DNA from 2 places in the Actinobacillus pleuropneumoniae genome. Region 2 is predicted to be linked to the other one. Evidence: riboswitches for the same ligand, from Rfam matches in the RefSeq annotation. Region 2 holds a riboswitch; the other holds the start of a gene.
The links. Region 2 has a riboswitch for lysine ahead of lysC (lysine-sensitive aspartokinase 3). Riboswitches for the same ligand answer to the same signal wherever they lie in the genome.
Positions count from the first base shown of each region.

Region 1: it holds a riboswitch for lysine, as region 2 does, so the genes downstream of both, DRF63_RS02405 (Na+/H+ antiporter NhaC family protein) here and lysC (lysine-sensitive aspartokinase 3) in region 2, are expected to answer to the same signal.

Region 1 covers NZ_CP030753.1:531,552-540,654, reverse strand. Annotated here, with positions in the region: gene sucC (ADP-forming succinate--CoA ligase subunit beta) at 99-1,265, shown strand; gene sucD (succinate--CoA ligase subunit alpha) at 1,268-2,140, shown strand; gene DRF63_RS02410 (substrate-binding domain-containing protein) at 2,275-3,246, opposite strand; gene DRF63_RS02405 (Na+/H+ antiporter NhaC family protein) at 3,452-4,969, opposite strand; lysine riboswitch at 5,094-5,265, opposite strand; gene DRF63_RS02400 (H-NS family histone-like protein) at 5,526-5,933, shown strand; gene DRF63_RS02395 (L-lactate permease) at 6,399-7,994, shown strand; gene DRF63_RS02390 ((Fe-S)-binding protein) at 8,164-8,889, shown strand; gene DRF63_RS02385 (LutB/LldF family L-lactate oxidation iron-sulfur protein) at 8,899-9,103, shown strand, end outside.
Region 2 covers NZ_CP030753.1:828,330-837,432, reverse strand. Annotated here, with positions in the region: gene DRF63_RS03810 (ABC transporter permease) at 1-240, opposite strand, end outside; gene DRF63_RS03805 (siderophore ABC transporter substrate-binding protein) at 327-1,235, opposite strand; gene DRF63_RS03800 (replicative DNA helicase) at 1,415-2,878, shown strand; gene DRF63_RS03795 (YcgL domain-containing protein) at 2,868-3,155, shown strand; gene nrdR (transcriptional regulator NrdR) at 3,155-3,604, shown strand; gene lysC (lysine-sensitive aspartokinase 3) at 3,730-5,082, opposite strand; lysine riboswitch at 5,179-5,362, opposite strand; gene DRF63_RS03780 (DUF496 family protein) at 5,578-5,913, opposite strand; gene ppx (exopolyphosphatase) at 6,122-7,630, shown strand; gene nanQ (N-acetylneuraminate anomerase) at 7,831-8,298, shown strand; gene DRF63_RS03765 (MurR/RpiR family transcriptional regulator) at 8,308-9,103, shown strand, end outside.

The DNA.
Region 1 (9,103 bases), 300 kb from region 2:
TTTTGCCTATCTCCTCCTATTTTAACGTTTGCTTTTTTATAGTAGATGGATTAAATTCTTGAACATTATCCTAATCATTATCCTATACAGGAAAGCTTATGAATCTACACGAATATCAAGCAAAACAAATTTTTGCACAATATCGACTTCCCGTAAGTAAAGGTATTGTTTGTCATTCTCTCGATGACGCCGTTTCAGCCATTCACACATTAGCAGGCGACACTTGGGCGGCGAAATGCCAAGTTCACGCCGGCGGTAGAGGCAAAGCGGGCGGAATAAAATTAGTGCGCAGTGAAGCGGAAATTCGTGAGTTTTGTAATCAATGGTTGGGACAGCGTTTAGTCACTTTTCAAACCGATAAAAACGGACAACTGGTAAATACGATTTATCTCGAAGAAACGTGCCTAATAGAACGTGAATTATATTTGGGCGCAGTAATTGATCGTTCTTCACAAAAAATTGTTTTTATGGCATCAAATGCCGGCGGTATGAATATTGAAGATGTCGCCGCACAAACACCGGAGCTTATCCATAAAGCAACCATTGATCCGCTTACCGGTGCGCAAGCTTTTCAGGGTCGTGAATTAGCTTTTAAACTCGGTCTGTCCGGCGATCAAATCAAACAATTCGCTCATCTTTTTGTACAACTTGCCAAATTATTTATTGAAAAAGATCTTGCCTTACTCGAAGTAAATCCGCTCGTATTGACCAAACAAGGTCAATTACTTTGTTTAGATGCCAAAATGGTAATTGACAGTAATGCGCTTTATCGCCATCCGGAGCTAAAAGCCCTACAAGATCCAAGCCAAGAAGATGCGCGAGAAGCCGATGCGGCAAAATGGGATCTTAACTATGTCGCATTAGACGGCAATATCGGTTGTATGGTTAATGGTGCAGGCTTAGCCATGGGAACCATGGATATCGTGAAACTACACGGTGGTCGTCCGGCAAACTTTTTAGATGTCGGCGGCGGCGCAACGAAAGAACGTGTTTCGGAAGCCTTTAAACTGATTCTTTCCGATCAGAATGTTAAAGCCGTCTTAGTCAATATTTTCGGCGGCATCGTCAGATGCGATTTAATTGCGGAAGGTATTATTGCGGCGGTTAATGAAGTCGGGATAAACATTCCGGTCATCGTGCGTTTAGAAGGTACTAATGCGGAATTAGGTCGTGAAATTTTAGCAAACAGCGGCTTACGTTTCATTGCGGCAAATACATTAACACAAGCGGCACAACTTGCAGTCAAAGCAGCGGAAGGAAAATAAACATGGCGATTTTAATTGATAAGAATACTAAAGTGATTTGCCAAGGTTTTACCGGCGGACAAGGCACATTTCATAGCGAACAGGCTTTAGCATACGGTACGAAACTTGTCGGTGGCGTTTCGCCGAACAAAGGCGGTACAACGCATTTAGGTTTACCGGTATTTGATACCGTACGTGAAGCGGTCGAAAAAACCGGTGCGACTGCAAGTGTAATTTACGTTCCCGCTCCCGGCTGTAAAGATGCGATTTTGGAAGCGATTGATGCAGGTATCCAGCTTATCGTTTGTATTACCGAAGGTATTCCTACGTTAGATATGATTTGTGTCAAACAGAAATTAAAAGAAAGCGGTGTACGAATGATTGGTCCGAACTGTCCGGGAATCATTACCCCTGACGAGTGTAAAATCGGCATTATGCCGGCGCATATTCATAAGAAAGGTAAAATCGGTATTGTTTCTCGTTCCGGCACGCTTACTTATGAAGCGGTAAAACAAACCACGGATGAAGGATTCGGGCAATCTACCTGTGTCGGTATCGGTGGTGATCCGATTCCAGGCTCAAGTTTTATCGACATCTTGAAACTCTTCCAAGCCGACCCTGAAACCGAAGCGATCGTAATGATTGGTGAAATCGGAGGTAGCGCCGAAGAAGAAGCGGCCGAATTTATCAAAATGCACGTAACAAAGCCTGTTGTCAGTTATATCGCCGGCGTTACCGCACCGAAAGGAAAACGAATGGGACACGCAGGTGCAATCATTAGCGGCGGTAAAGGCACGGCAGATGAAAAATTTAAAACATTAGAGAATGCCGGCGTGAAAACGGTGAGAAGTCTTGCCGAAATCGGTAGCGCATTAAGAGAATTGCTGCACAAATAAATCTCGTTCAATAATCGGTCGTTTTTTCATAATGATTTGCAAAAATGATAAGATGACCGCAATTGAGTTCAAACGAAAGGACTGAGTTGCGATAAATATCCCATCCCTCAGTCCTTAATATCTTTTAGATAGTATTAAAAATCGCTAATATTGCTTCTATCAATAGACATTGCCGGAATCCGCAACACTCTGTTCTCAAGTTTCCATTGACTGTTTTCCGGTAATTCCCCTTTTGCAAGTAAGCGAGAAAAATCAATAATCGCTCTACTTTGAGAACGCCAATCGTTGGTGACCGTACCGGCTAATTTTCCTTTTCTGATTAAATTAAGTGCTTCTGGGGTCGCATCCACACCGTAAATAGGCAATGCTTTATTTTTTTCGGTTACCACCTCTAACGCACCTATCGCCATACTATCGTTATTAGAAATAATCACTTCAATATTATTTTGCGGTGTCGATAACCAAGCGTTTACTTTAGTTTTCGCAATTTCTTTATTCCATACGGCGGATTCTAATGCCAATTGTTCCGTCTTAATACCCTGTGTTTTTAATTCTTCAATTACGGCTTTAGTACGTTTTTCCGCATCCGGGTGCCCTACTTCCCCTTTTAATAACGCATATTGCATTTTGCCGTCGTGATTTAAATCTAACGCTTCACTGCTTTTCCAATGATTGGCAATCATCTTAGCCTGTGCTTTTCCTGCTTCTTCCGGATTAGACCCGACATAATAAACCTTTTTATAACTATTGATTGCTTTCGCACCCGGATCTTTATTGAACAAGATAATCGGTAAGTTCGCATCTTTAGCCTTACCGATCACTGTTGCCCATGCATTCGGATCAACTAAATTTACTGCAAGCACATCTACTTTATGATTAACTAAAGTTTGTACTTGGTTATTTTGCACAAATTGCGAATTTTGCGCATCATTCATTAATAGAGAAAGAGAAGGATTTTCTGACGTATATGAGATTAATTCATCATGCATTAATCGAATAAAATTATCGTCGTACTGATATAAGCTCACACCCAGCGTATCTTGAGCGATAACGGAAGAAGACAAACTTATCCCGACGGCTAATGAACATATTGCTAATTTTTTCATATTATTCCCCCCTCAAGATTATCAATAAGACTTTTAAATTAGAACTACTATATAAAAGATAGTACACAATTAAATAGGGAAATAATGTGAGATAATTCACACATTTCAGAAATCATTACGAATAAGCAACAATAAAAAACAAGCGGTGAAATTTGCAAAAATTCTTACAAATTTCACCGCTTGTCAAAAAGGATTGCATTAAACCTTAAGCCGTCATTTTTTTAGATCTAAAGATAAAAATCAATACCATCATCACAACAGCCGTGGTAATAAATCCGGATACGGCGGATCCGGTAAAGCCAAGCACTAAATATCCGATAATGGAAGCAACCGCAACAAGTAACGCATAAGGTAACTGTGAAGTTACGTGATCGATATGGTTACATTGTGCGCCGGTTGAAGATAGGATCGTCGTATCAGAAATCGGAGAACAGTGATCGCCACATACCGCCCCTGCCATAACCGCAGACATACACGGAATTAAAAGGCTTGCATCCACATTAATCGCCATTGCTGCGGCAATCGGTAGCATAATCCCAAATGTCCCCCAGCTTGTACCGGTTGCAAATGCCATAACGGTCGCAAGCACAAATAAAATAGCAGGTAAAAAGGCCGGATTAATATTGCCGGCAACAAGCGTAGATAAATAATCACCGGTATGCATATCTTTTACGACACTACTGATTAACCAAGCAAGCGTTAAAATTAAAATCGCACCGAACATAGATTTGCAACCTACCCAAATCGCTTTCGGATAATCTTCCGCTTTAATTAAACCGAGCGTACAAAGCATTACTGCCAATACCCCCGCCGATCCGCCGATAACTAAAGAGAGATTGACATTGGTATTTTCAAACGCACCCAATAAGCTAAAGGCTTCCAATGCCTGCGCTCCGGTATAAATCATAGAAGTAACGGTGGTTACAATCAACACAAGAATCGGTACGATTAAAGCATATACTCGACCTTTGGATTCGACATCCGCATCTTCATTCGTATGTGTTTCCGAAGCCAACGCTTTTCTTTCAAAACGACTCATTGAACCGATATCAAATGAGAAATAAGCTACGATAAACACCATAATTAAGGCAAATAACGCATAGTAGTTCATCAAACTCATTGAAGCGAATGCGCTGATCGCCGTATATTCGGTAATATTATAAGTCGCCAATAAACCGCCGATTGTTGCGATAATTGAAGCTCCCCAGCTGGAAACCGGCATAAGCACGCACATCGGTGCGGCGGTCGAATCAAGAATATAAGCTAATTTTGCACGCGAAACTTTAAATTTATCCGTTACCGGTCGAGCAATCGCCCCAACAGCCAGACTATGGAAATAGTCGTCGATAAACGTCACGAAAACTAAACAGGCGGTTAATAATTTCGCACCGCGGCGCCCTTTAATATGTTTCTTCGCCCAATTGGCAAAAGCCTGATTACTGCCCGAATAAGTTAATAAAGAGGTAAACACGCCTAATAAAAGTAAGAAAATTAAGATCTGTACTTTTCCGAACGAATATTCACCGTCAGCATAAACCAAACCGATAGCAATATTTTTTAAATAAACGAAACCGTCCACAAATTTTGCCGAAAGCATAAAGGCACCGACTAAGATACCGACACTTAAAGACAGCAATACTCGTCGAGTAACCATAGCTAATAGTAAAGCAAGCGATGCCGGTATAATCGACAGCAACGAACTTGAATAATCAATTAAATTCATAAAACCTCTAAAAAAGTTACTTTGTAATGAAATACTAGCCAAACAAAGAAGAGGATCTACTGAGAGAATTTATGCAACGCATAAGATGAGGTAGGCAATCTGAAATAATAAGAATAGAACCGACCCTAGCAGTAGCACTCCGTAATACAAGGATTACGACAGTGTCGTCCCTTTCGGTAACGACCCCAACCAATTAAGATGACGCTTAACTGATTTCGGCAAATACGCCTTTCCTTTTTCCTCCTCGTTCTCCACTCAGAAAAAGTACTTATCGGATTTGCACCTCTACGATTTGTAGGACTTTGTAAGATTACCTTAATCTGCCTCGATTGCCAATAGCTAAACGCTATATTTTTATTAACATTTCGCGAATAACCAGACGAATAATAAATTATTCCATTTCATAAAATTAAAAAATAATGACTCGCTTACTTTACCTTAAATAACTATTCCGTTAATATATAAAATATATTTTCAGGATAATTATCATTCTGAAATGTCACAATAATTATACTATTTTCTATTATTTTATATGGTCTTTATTTGGAGATAAAAAATGTCAGAAATTTTAAAAACGTTATCAAATATCCGTAATCTAAGAGCGCTTGCGAAAGATTCAACCTTAGAACAAATGGAATCTTTACTTGAGAAAGTATCGATTGTCGTTGAAGAAAAGCGTGAATTAGTAAAAGCGCAAGAACTTGAGCAAGCGAAAGTCATGGAAGGACTAAAGAAATATAAGGAGTTATTAGCACAGGACGGAATCTCGGCAGAAGAACTCGTAGCATTATTGAATAATGCCACGGAACACAAGAAACGTGAGCCTCGCGCACCTCGTCCTGCAAAATACAAATATGTTGATGAAAACGGCAATGAAAAAACTTGGACGGGACAAGGACGTACGCCTCGCCCGATTCAAAAAGCACTGGATGAAGGTAAAAGTTTAGCATCTTTTGCTATATAATTTTTCATCATAAAAAACGGGACTAATATAATATTAATCCCGTTTTTTTATTTTACTTAATTTATACAATATTAATCTTTTAAATAACCAATAATTATTTCTCTATAATATCAAAGACTAACGCTTAATATTCCCCATCACTTATAATGCTACATTTTTAAATAAAGCCTATTAATTTCTACATTTCATATTACATAGTTTAGGAATTAAATCATCTTCCTACAAAATTTTGTGTGCTTCCATAATAACTATTTATTACCTAACTCATTAGAGTTAAAACAAAAAAATAGTAAAAACTCCACTAATTTTAATGGTTATTTTTTAATCAATCATTATAAAAAAGTGTGATCTTCATCATAAATTTACACATCCCCTCTATTTTTTTGAAAAATCTTACATACAATGCAGTTACCTATTTAACATTATTTTAACCATTCATTATTAAATTGCATTACGAGGCTTTTTATGGCGTTATTCCTTAGTATTTTCCCAATCGTTTTACTCATTTATTTAATGGTAAAACGTAACGCATTACCATCCTATATTGCATTACCGTGGGTTGCGGTAGTCGTACTGATTATCCATCTGCTTTTCTTTGCAACCGATATTACCATTATCAGTGCAAATATCTCATCGGCTATTATGTCGGTATTTACTCCGATTACCGTTATCTTCGGTGCGATTTTATTCAACCGCTTCTCCGAAGCGTCAGGCGTAACCAATACATTACGCAAATGGTTAGGTACGATTAACCCGAATCCGGTGGCGCAACTTATGATCATCGGTTGGGCGTTCGCATTTATGATTGAAGGTGCGAGCGGTTTCGGTACGCCGGCGGCAATTGCCGCACCGATTTTAGTCGGTTTAGGCTTTAACCCGATTAAAGTGGCGATCCTTGCATTAATTATGAACTCAGTGCCGGTATCATTCGGTGCGGTAGGTACGCCGACTTGGTTCGGTTTCGGTTCGCTAAACTTAGCGGAAGCGCAAATTCTTAAAATCGGTTCAATGACCGCATTAATTCATGCTTTTGCCGCATTAGTGATTCCAGTAATTGCTCTAAGCTTTATCGTCACTTGGAAAGAAATCCGTCAAAATATCGTATTCGTTTATTTAAGCGTATTTGCTTGCGTTATTCCTTATTTCTTCCTTGCACAAGTAAACTACGAATTCCCGTCGTTAGTCGGCGGCGCAATCGGTATGTTTATTTCGATTTTCCTTGCAAATAAAGGTGTAGGTTTAGCGAAAGTTGAAAATACATTAGATAACTCGTCAGTAACGGCAAAAGAAGTCGCAAAAGCATTACTTCCTACCGGCTTACTAATCGGCTTCTTAATCGTAACGCGTATCCAACAGTTACCGTTTAAAGCGATGATGAACAACACGACCGCTTGGATCAGCACTCAATTAGGTTCATTAGGTCAATTTGAAATCAGCCAAGGTTTAGTATTCAGTTTAAAAAATATCTTCGGTACGACGGTAAGTGCAAACTATAAATTACTTTATGTGCCGGCATTAATCCCGTTTGTAATTACCGTATTAATTTGTATCCCGTTATTTGCGTTAAGCGGTTCAAAAGTAAAAGACGTATTTGCAGGTAGCTTTAAACAAACCAAAAACCCATTTATCGCATTAGTCGGTGCGTTAATCATGGTGAATTTAATGTTAGTCGGTAACGACGGTTCAATGGTGAAAATCATTGGTAAGAGCTTTGCAGCGGCAACCGGCGAATATTGGACAATCTTCGCTTCATACTTAGGTGCGGTAGGTGCGTTCTTCTCCGGTTCTAACACGGTATCTAACTTAACTTTCGGTAGCGTACAGTTATCAACCGCAGAAATTACCGGCTTATCCACTTCATTAGTGCTTGCATTACAATCCGTAGGCGGCGCAATGGGTAACATGGTATGTATTAACAATATCGTAGCGGTAAACTCAGTATTAAATATTCAAAATCAAGAAGGCGCAATCCTTAAGAAAACTGTCTTACCGATGTTTATCTACGGCGTGATTGCGGCAATCGTTGCTTTAACGATTATTCCAATCTTCTTTAACGTGTAATAACAAAGTGGTAGAGAAAGATTTCTAAAAGACGTGATACACTAACAAGCGGTTAAATTTAAACTTTTTCTACCTATATTAAGTAAAAGGAAGTCAGCTGACTTCCTTTTGTCATTTTTGGCATTTTAAATACGATTGTTTCTTATTTTTATTTAAGTGGGAATTCTTTATGAACGTAAATTTCTATGTGACCTGTATTGCCGACATTGTCAAAGCCGGCGTAGCAAAAAACAGCGTACTTTTACTCGAAAAATTGGGTTGTAACGTTGTTTTCTTAGAGAAACAAGGCTGTTGCGGACAACCGGCAATGAACAGCGGCTATGCGAAACAAGCGATTCCGGGTATGAAAAACCTTATCGAAACTTTTGAGGTAAACGACTACCCTATCGTTGCACCGGCAGGTTCATGCGTCTATGCAATCAAAAACTATGCGGAATACTTAAACCGTTTCGGCGAACCGGAATGGGCGAAACGTGCGGAAAAAATTGCCGCACGTCTATACGATTTAACCGATTTTATCGTAAACGTATTAAAAAGAACGGATGTCGGCGCAAGCCTCACCGGTAAAGCGGTTTACCACCCGTCTTGCAGCTTAAGTCGTAAACTTGGCATTGTGGACGAACCTCTCACCCTTTTAAAAAATGTTAAAGGCTTAGAATTACTTCCGATTCACAACCAACAAACCTGTTGCGGTTTCGGCGGCACGTTCTCGGTAAAAATGGCTGAAATCTCAGGTGAAATGGTTACCGAAAAAGTGGTTAATATTACCGAAGTGGAACCTGAATATCTGGTTGGAGCGGATGTTAGTTGCTTAATTAACATTGCCGGTCGTTTAAACCGTGAAGGTAAAAACGTAAAAGTTATGCACATCGCAGAAGTATTAATGCAAGAGTAAGGAAGCCCTATGTCACATTTACAAACCAGTACCCTACCCTTTAAGCAACGTGTAGAACAGCAAGTTCATAACGACATCATGCGCAAGGCGGTGGTAAAAGCACAAGAAACCATCGGCGCAAACCGTCAAAAAATGGTGGATGAACTTGGAAATTGGGAAGAATGGCGTGATCTTTCAAAGCAATTCCGTAATCACGTTTTAGCCAATTTAGACG
Region 2 (9,103 bases):
CATACTGGGTTCAATAAAACGATTTTTAAGTACGATTTGAAGTACCATTCCGGCAATACCAAGTGTGGCACCGACAAGTACAACGGCAAGCGTTCTGGGTAATCGACTGATAAAAAGTAATTCAAGCTGTTCGGTATGAGTGAAAAGATCTCTCCATTGGAAATCGGCAACCCCTACTGAAATACTCAATAGAAAAAGTAAGACCAGAAATAAAAAATTTAAAGCGGTTAGTTTTTGCATTATTTTTATAGGGATATTAATAATCAACGATGGCACATATATTGAGATATGTGCCATTTATCTATCTAACGGTTAAACTTTTTAAGTTATTTTGAAAATGCTTTTTTGATATTCGTCAGATCTTCACGCATTTGAGTTACACCGCCTGCCGCTAAATATGCGGAGCTACTTAAATAAACCACTTGATTATTTTTCCAAGCGTTTGTTTGATGTACTAATGCATTATCCAGTACTTCGCGAGCCGTTTTGCCTTCTTCACCGATTGCAGCGGTACGATCTAACACGAATAACCAATCCGGATTCACTTTTTGTAATAATTCGAATGATACCGGTTGTCCGTGACTTGTCCCTTTTTGTCCGACGTTTTCAATCGCCATCGGAATATCAAGAGCGGAGTGGATCCAACCTAAACGCCCTTTATTACCGAAAGCAGACATTTTTCCACCGTTTACAATCACAATTAAACCGTTACCTTTGCCTTTTACCGCAGATTTGGTTTCTTGAAGTAATGCTTCGATTTCCGTTTTTAATTGTGTCGCTTTTTCTTCTTTATTGAATAGCTTACCTAAATGTTCGATTTCTTGTAAGCCTGCTTGTAGCGTATTTAAATTGGTCGGAATACTTAAATCAATCGCATTTGAAATGGTTTTTACATCATCTAATTTTGCGGCGGAACGTGTCGCGACAATAATAAGATCCGGTTTTAACGAATTTAATGCTTCTAAATTCGGCTCGAAAAACGTACCGATATTTACCGCTTTTTCAACCGCAGGTTTTAAATAAGGAAGGGTTTTAGTTACATCGGGACTACCTGCGATAGGTACGTCCAAATGAGATAAAATATCAATAGCAACCGCATCAAAGACGGCTAACTTAGCCGGTGTTTGAGTAAACGTTACATCGCCGCGAACAGTCGGAATAGTCACTTCTTTAGCCAATACGGATGTCGTAAGTGTCGCTGCAAGCGTTAAGCCGAATAATACCTTTTTAAACATAATGTACATTCCTTTAGTGAGTAGATGTAATGAAAATGATTAGCAATAATTCTATTCGGATTTTTTATAATGTAAAGTAAAATTTAAGCGTTCGATTTTCACTGAACATTTGCAAATTTCAATTTATGCAAAATTCCGTTAAACTAATTACTTATATCACTAACTGAAAGAGTATGAATATGCCTGAATACACGCCAACTAATAAAGAGAATTCAAGGGACAAGCAAGTGGAACAAATTGCGATTGCTCCTCACTCTATCGAAGCGGAACAAGCCGTATTAGGCGGTATTATGCTCAATAACGAACATTGGGATAACGTTTCCGAACGTATTCAAGCCGGTGATTTTTATAACTATGCACATCGTACTATTTTCGAGCAAATGGTGGAGTTGGTACGTCATAATCAACCGATTGATATTATTACGTTAGATCAAGCGTTGAAAGATAAAGGCGTACTACAAGATGTAGGCGGTTTTGCCTATTTGGCAGAGTTATCTAAGAACACGCCGAGTGCGGCGAATATTCTTGCTTATGCCGATATTGTCCGTGACCGTTCGGATCTGCGAGGGGTGATTTCGGCCGGTAATCAAATTGCGGAAATGGCCTATCATACCAAAGGCAGAAGTTCAAAAGACGTGTTGGATGAAGCCGAGCGAATTGTGTTTGAAATTGCAGAGAAACGCAATTCGGCGAATGAAGGCCCGCAAAAGATTGATGATATTTTAATTAATACGCTTGCTCGTATCGAAATGCTTTCTAAAAATCGTCATAACGGCGGAGTAACGGGAGTTTCAACCGGTTTCCTCGATTTAAATAAAAAAACCGCAGGTTTACAGCCGTCGGATTTAATTATCGTTGCGGCGCGTCCGTCTATGGGTAAAACTACGTTTGCGATGAACTTATGTGAAAATGCTTCGTTACTGGATGTAGAAGATCCGAATGATTTGGACGAATACGGTAATCCTCGCAAAAAGCCGGCGAAACCGGTATTAATTTTCAGTCTTGAGATGCCGGCGGACCAAATTATGATGCGTATGTTGGCTTCGCTTTCTCGCGTGGATCAAACCAAGATCCGAACCGGACAAATTCATGACGATGAAGATTGGGCGAAAATATCCAGTACGATGGCAATCTTGCAAGAGCGCAAAAATATCTATATTGACGACAGTTCCGGCTTAACGCCGACCGAATTACGTTCTCGTGCAAGACGTGTATATCGTGAGAACGGCGGGCTAAGTATGATCATGGTGGATTATTTGCAGTTAATGCGTGCGCCGGCGTTTTCCGATAACCGAACCCTAGAGATTGCCGAGATTTCCCGATCTCTGAAAGCGTTAGCGAAAGAATTACAAGTGCCGGTTGTGGCACTTTCTCAATTAAACCGAAGTTTGGAACAACGTGCCGATAAACGACCGGTAAACTCGGATTTACGTGAATCCGGCTCTATCGAGCAAGATGCGGACTTAATTATGTTTATTTATCGTGATGAAGTGTATAACGATAATTCCGATTTAAAAGGTATTGCCGAAATTATTATCGGTAAGCAGCGTAACGGTCCGATTGGACGAGTGCGTTTAACTTTCCAAGGACAATATTCAAGATTTGATAACTATACAGGCGGAGCCTATGACGATGAGTACTAATCTCTGTGCGATTTATAAAAGCCCGAAAAGAGAAGGAATGTTTCTGTATGTGGCAAAACGAGACCAATTTGACAATGTTCCGGAAGCGTTACGTCAAATGTTCGGTAAACCGCAATTTGTGATGCTTTTTAATTTAAACGGTGAAAAGCAGCTCAAGCGGTCAAAAAATGAAGAAGTTTTGCAAGCGATCGAAACACAAGGCTTTTTCCTACAGATGCCGCCTCCGCCGGAAAATCTGTTAAAGGCCTTTCTCGAGCAAAATAGAGGAGAAGCATAATGCGTTGTCCGTTTTGTGCCGCAGAGGAAACCAAAGTCGTCGATTCCCGCCTTGCCGCAGACGGTTATCAGATTCGCCGTCGTCGTGAATGTACGAGCTGTAAAGAACGTTTTACGACATTTGAATCGGCGGAATTAGTTGTGCCTTATGTGATTAAAAATAACGGCAATCGAGTGCCTTTTGATGCGAATAAATTAAGAGTCAGCTTAAGTCGGGCTTTAGAAAAACGTCCGGTCAGTGCGGATGACTTAGAAAAAGCAATCAGTAAGATTATTATTCAATTGCAGTCCACCGGCGAGCGAGAAGTGCCGAGTAAATTAGTCGGTAGCCTTGCTATGGATGCGCTAAAGCAATTGGATAAGGTTGCCTATATTCGATTTGCTTCGGTATATCTTAGCTTTGATGATATTGAAGAGTTTACCAAAGAAATTGAGAAGTTAAGAGAATAGAGAATATTAAGAGCATACGACGGTATTTTAGTCGTCTCTTTTAGCGCTTCTATCGAAATGCAAGCGGTTGATTTTTGTTAAATTTTTACAAAAATCAACCGCTTGTTTATATTTGGAGTTTACGTTTATTCAAATAGTCCGGCGTGAAGTGCGCGAACCACTTCGTCCGCTTCGTCATTTTTAATAAGCGTACAAACGTTGTTTGTGCTTGCGCCGTAGCTAATTAAGCGAATATTGAAATTCTCAATCGTATGGAATAACTGTTTAGCCACACCGGCTTGCGTATGTAAATTATTACCGATAATTGCGATTAACGCTAAATCGTGTTCCACTTGTACGTGGCAATAAGCGTTTAATTCGTCCAGTAATTCTTTTGATAACATATCCGCACCGGATGATGCCGAACCGGTTTTATCCAAAGTTAATGCTACGCTGACTTCCGATGTAGTAATTACATCTACCGAAATTTTGTGTTTTGCCAGAATAGCGAATACGTTAGCTAAAAAGCCTTGCGCGTGAAGCATTGAAAGGCTGGATAGCGTTAATAATGTTTGGTTACGACGTAACGCAATTGCACGGAACGTCGGGCGCGGTTGCGGATCACGCGTTACCCAAGTACCGCCTTGTTCCGGTGCTTTGCTTGAGCCGACATAAACAGGAATGTTACTGCGTACGGCAGGTAATAAAGTTGCAGGGTGTAGCACTTTTGCACCGAAAGTCGCCATTTCCGCCGCTTCGTTAAATGCCATGGTATCAATACGCTGTGCATTTGGTACGACACGCGGATCGGTTGTATAAATACCCGGTACGTCCGTCCAAATTAATACGTCATTCGCATTTAGCACTTCCGCTAATAATGCCGCAGAGTAATCCGAGCCGCCACGACCTAAAGTGGTCGTTTTACCCTCATCATCTCGACCGATAAAACCTTGAGTAATCACGACATTACCTGCTGCAATTAGCGGTTTAATAATCGCATCGGATTGCTGTTGCGTTTTTTCGTCATTTGGTGCGGCTTTGCCATAATTGCTATTTGTCGCGACAATGTCACGCACATCTACCCATACTGCCGGGAAATTACGTTCTTTTAGCAACTGAGTAAAAATTTTAGTGGACATCATTTCACCGTGACAGATTAATTCATCGGTTAAAGCGTTGGATGTAGCAAGACTTGCAGATTCCGCTAATGCGGCGATATGTTGTAATAATTCGTCGATTTCAGCGGAAACTTCACTTTGATTTTGTAATTTTTCAATGATGTTGTATTGAATGGTACGTACCGCATCCAAGATTTCTTCACGACGTTCTTTTTCACAACCGTTCGCTAATTCTACTAAATAATTAGTTACGCCTGCAGACGCAGAAAGTACGACAACACGCGTATTGGCATCTGATGTTACGATATTCGCACAAGATGTCATTGCGTCGAAATTTGCTACACTGGTTCCACCGAATTTTGCAACCGAAAGATGAGACATAATAAGAATTTCCTATAAATCAAAAATAATAGATGATATGTGTAGTGGATATTCGAAAGGAAATTGAGTAGATTAGGCGGTTTGATTTAAGAACCAATTAATCAGAGCACTCCATTTAAACTTACGTTAAATGACAGCTGATAGGATTCAACCTGACTCAGCCGATGTTCATTCCAGTCTAGTGAATTCACACCTCGGCAAGCACTCCCATCATTTAATCCTCAAACGGCCCTAGTTGCCTTGGATTAAACTGCCTGAGTGTTGCGCCTCTCCCGCAATGATAAAATCATTACTTCCTTCCGTAATAGTACGGAAAGCGTGTATAGAAATACCTTTTTCTTATAAATGTGTCAAACGATATTTATTCGGAATGATAAGAATGCTTAAGGATTGGGCTAATTTGAGAAGAATTAGGCTTGAAAATAAAAGAGGTCGGATCTTTAATTCGGCTTTATAAAAAAATTAAATGTTTCCGACCTCGATAAGGGAGATTAATTATTTTTCATTTTTTTCCGATGCTGCCGTTTTATGCGCCGCCATTTTTTGGCGGATTTCACGGCGTTGTTTTGAAAGTTCGGCATTGCGAATCATATAGTCGTCCACACGATTTTCATAATCGTCACGCATATTCGCAATAATGGCACGAATGTCTTCCACCGTCATCGAATCGCTAATATATTGATTCAAGTTATCTAAAAGTAATACGCGTTTTTGGTTATCGCGAATTTTGCGATCATTGTCCGCCGTTTCACGATGGAGTTTGTTTTTTAAACGGTATAGATGAACATAATCCAACATATCTTGGAAAGATTGTTTTTTAACATCAGCCATTTGAAGATCCTCTTGGTTAGTAAATATTAAAACTAATCGAATCCTAGACTTTTTAATTTGATTCGTCAAAATGTTTTATTCCACTTTATTTATTTGTTCAAAGAAACAACGATACCGTCAAATTAATGAAGAAATTTTCTATCGATTCGTAGTAAAAATGATAGAATCTTAATATTTATCTTCATCGTTTGTTTATAAGGATATTTTTATGTCGTCGTCTAAACAATTAATGCCGAGAGAGTTTGCTGCGATCGATTTGGGATCGAACAGCTTTCATATGATTGTGGCACGCATTGTAAACGGTTCAATCCAAATACTTTCACGCTTGAAGCGTCGAGTTCGCTTGGCGGACGGTTTAGATGAAAATCGTATTTTGAGTCAAGAAGCGATTACAAGAGGCGTAGAATGTTTAGCGTTATTTGCCGATCGTTTGCAAGGATTTTCTGCGGAAAACGTGAAGGTGGTCGGGACTTATACTTTGCGTCGGGCGATTAATAATGAAGACTTTTTAACACAAGCGGCTGAAGTATTTCCGTTCCCTATTCAAATCATTTCGGGGCAAGAAGAAGCGCGTTTAATTTATTCCGGGGTCAGTCATACTCAACCTGAACGCGGACGAAAGTTTGTGGTGGATATCGGCGGCGGTTCGACGGAAATGACGATTGGCGATAATTTTACGCCGTTACGTGCCGAGAGCCGTCATATGGGATGCGTGAGCTTTGCCAAACGATTTTTTGCAAAGGGCGAGTTAAACATTGAACGTTTTGACAGCGCTTATCAACTTGCAATGGAAAAAATTGAAGATTTGGCTTGGGAATATCGTCAGCTCGGTTGGCAACACGTTTTAGGTTCGTCAGGTACGATAAAAACCGTTCAAAAAGTTTTAATTGCGAACGGTTACCGTGACGGATTAATTACAGAAGAACGTTTACAGGCTTTAATCGACGACTGTTTACGTTTTAATTCGTTAAATAGCATCCAGATGAAGGGTTTACTTGAGGAACGAGCCGACGTTTTAGTTCCCGGATTAGCTATTTTGCTCGCGCTTTTCCATACTTTCAGAATCGAATCGATGCGTTATTCCGACGGAGCTTTGCGAGAAGGCGTGATGTACGGGTTAGAGAAAAGTTTTCAAGTCGGCGATATTAGACAGCGTACTGCAGAAGCATTGGCGGAGCAGTTTAATATTGATCAGCAACAGGCGAATCGAGTAGAACATACGGCATTGGAATTATTCGAGCAAGTGAAAAGTTGGCGTAACCGTCGCCAAACGGCGGAATTGTCGAGTATGCTGAAATGGGCGAGTTTGTTGCATGAAATCGGGATCGTCATCAATCATAACGGCGTTAATAGACATTCCGCTTATATTATTGCGAATCGAGACTTACCCGGATTCGATTTTGAACAGCAGAATTTATTAGCAACCTTAATGCGCTTTCATCTTAAAGGTTTCAAACGTAGCGATATTCGTAGTACCAATCGTTATCAGCATCGCGATATTCTTACCTTACTAAGATTATTCAGATTGGCCGTTTTACTTAATCGTTCTCGTCAAGCGACGGTAACCTCTAAAATCTTAAACTTGCATATTGATAATAACGAATGGTTTCTCTCGTTCGATTCGGGTTTTTTAGCTAAAAATCCTCTCGTTCTGGCAGACTTAGAAGAAGAAAAAAAATATTTGTCTTCGCTAGGCTTAGTACTCAATGTGGGTTAGTCCTGTCAAAGAGGCATAAATATTTATGCCTCGCGTTTTATAAAATTTTGATCTAGTTCTCATTTTTCCCTTTTCTTCCTTGTTATTTCTAAGATAAGTCTTTAACCTACTATTATTGGAGTATATCTTCATTTATGGAGTGTTTGCTGAATTGATACGGCAATCTATGTAATAGTTAATTTAAGGTAAGGACTGTTAATATGTTATTAGGTGATTTATCTCGTGCGGATTATGCGAAATCGTTACCCCCTGTTTTTGCGCGTTTATGTGAAAAACTTAAAAATTTAGATTTAGTTAATCTTCCCTTAGGTTGGCAGGATCTTGAAGAGGGTGTTCGTATGAACGTGATGGAGTTCGAAACCTCGCCGGCGGAAGAGAAAAAAGCCGAAATGCACCGTAAATTTATTGATATTCAATTACTTATCTCAGGGGAAGAAATGATTGAATATGGTTTGAGCGAGCCTGATTTAGCACTGTATGACGAATATCGAGATGAAGACGACTATCAACTTACCGATAAAATCGAACATAAAAACGAGTTGATTTTACAACCGAATATGTTTGCGATCTTTCTTCCTTACGAACCGCATAAACCGGGAAATGCGGTAGGCGGACAAAATAAATTACTTAAAAAACTTGTGGTGAAAGTACCTGTGAGTTATCTATAGGAGGCGCAAATGTCTGCTCGAGGTAAAATATTAGATACAATCGGTGCGTTACAAACCAGCCTGACCAAAACGGAAAAGAAAATCGCATCGGCGATTTTGGCTCAGCCTGAAATTTTAAGTCAGAATTCTCTTTCTGAGGTTGCCAAGCAATTGGATGTCGGTGAAGCTACCTTTATTCGATTTTGTAGAACGCTGGGTTTTAAAGGCTATACCGATTTTAAACTGGATTTGGCCATCGAATTAGCCACGCAAGAAAAACGCAGTAATTCCATTTTTGATACGGATGTATCGGAAAGCGATACACCGAAAGAAATTGCGGTTAAATTGCAAAGCAGTTTAAATAATGTGATTGCGGAAACAATCAATCTATTGGATTTCCAAGAGTTGGAATATGTGGTTGAGGAATTACAAAAAGCGCAACGTATTTTCTTATTCGGTGTCGGATCGTCGGGGCTTACCGCAGAAGATGCCAAACATAAATTGATGCGTATCGGCTTACAAACCGATGCGGTTACCAATAACCACTTTATGTATATGCAGGCATCATTGCTACGTGAAGGCGATGTTGTGATTGGTATCAGCCATTCCGGTTATTCCGACGAGGTAATCAGTGCGTTGAAAATCGCACGAAAAAATCATGCGAAAACCATTGCGATTACTCATCATATTCGTTCGCCGATTACCAATGTGGCGGATTATGTGTTGATTAACGGTAATCGACAAGGTCATATGCAAGGAGATTCGATCGGGACCAAAATGGCGCAATTGTTTGTACTTGATCTGATTTACTCGCTTTTGGTTAAAG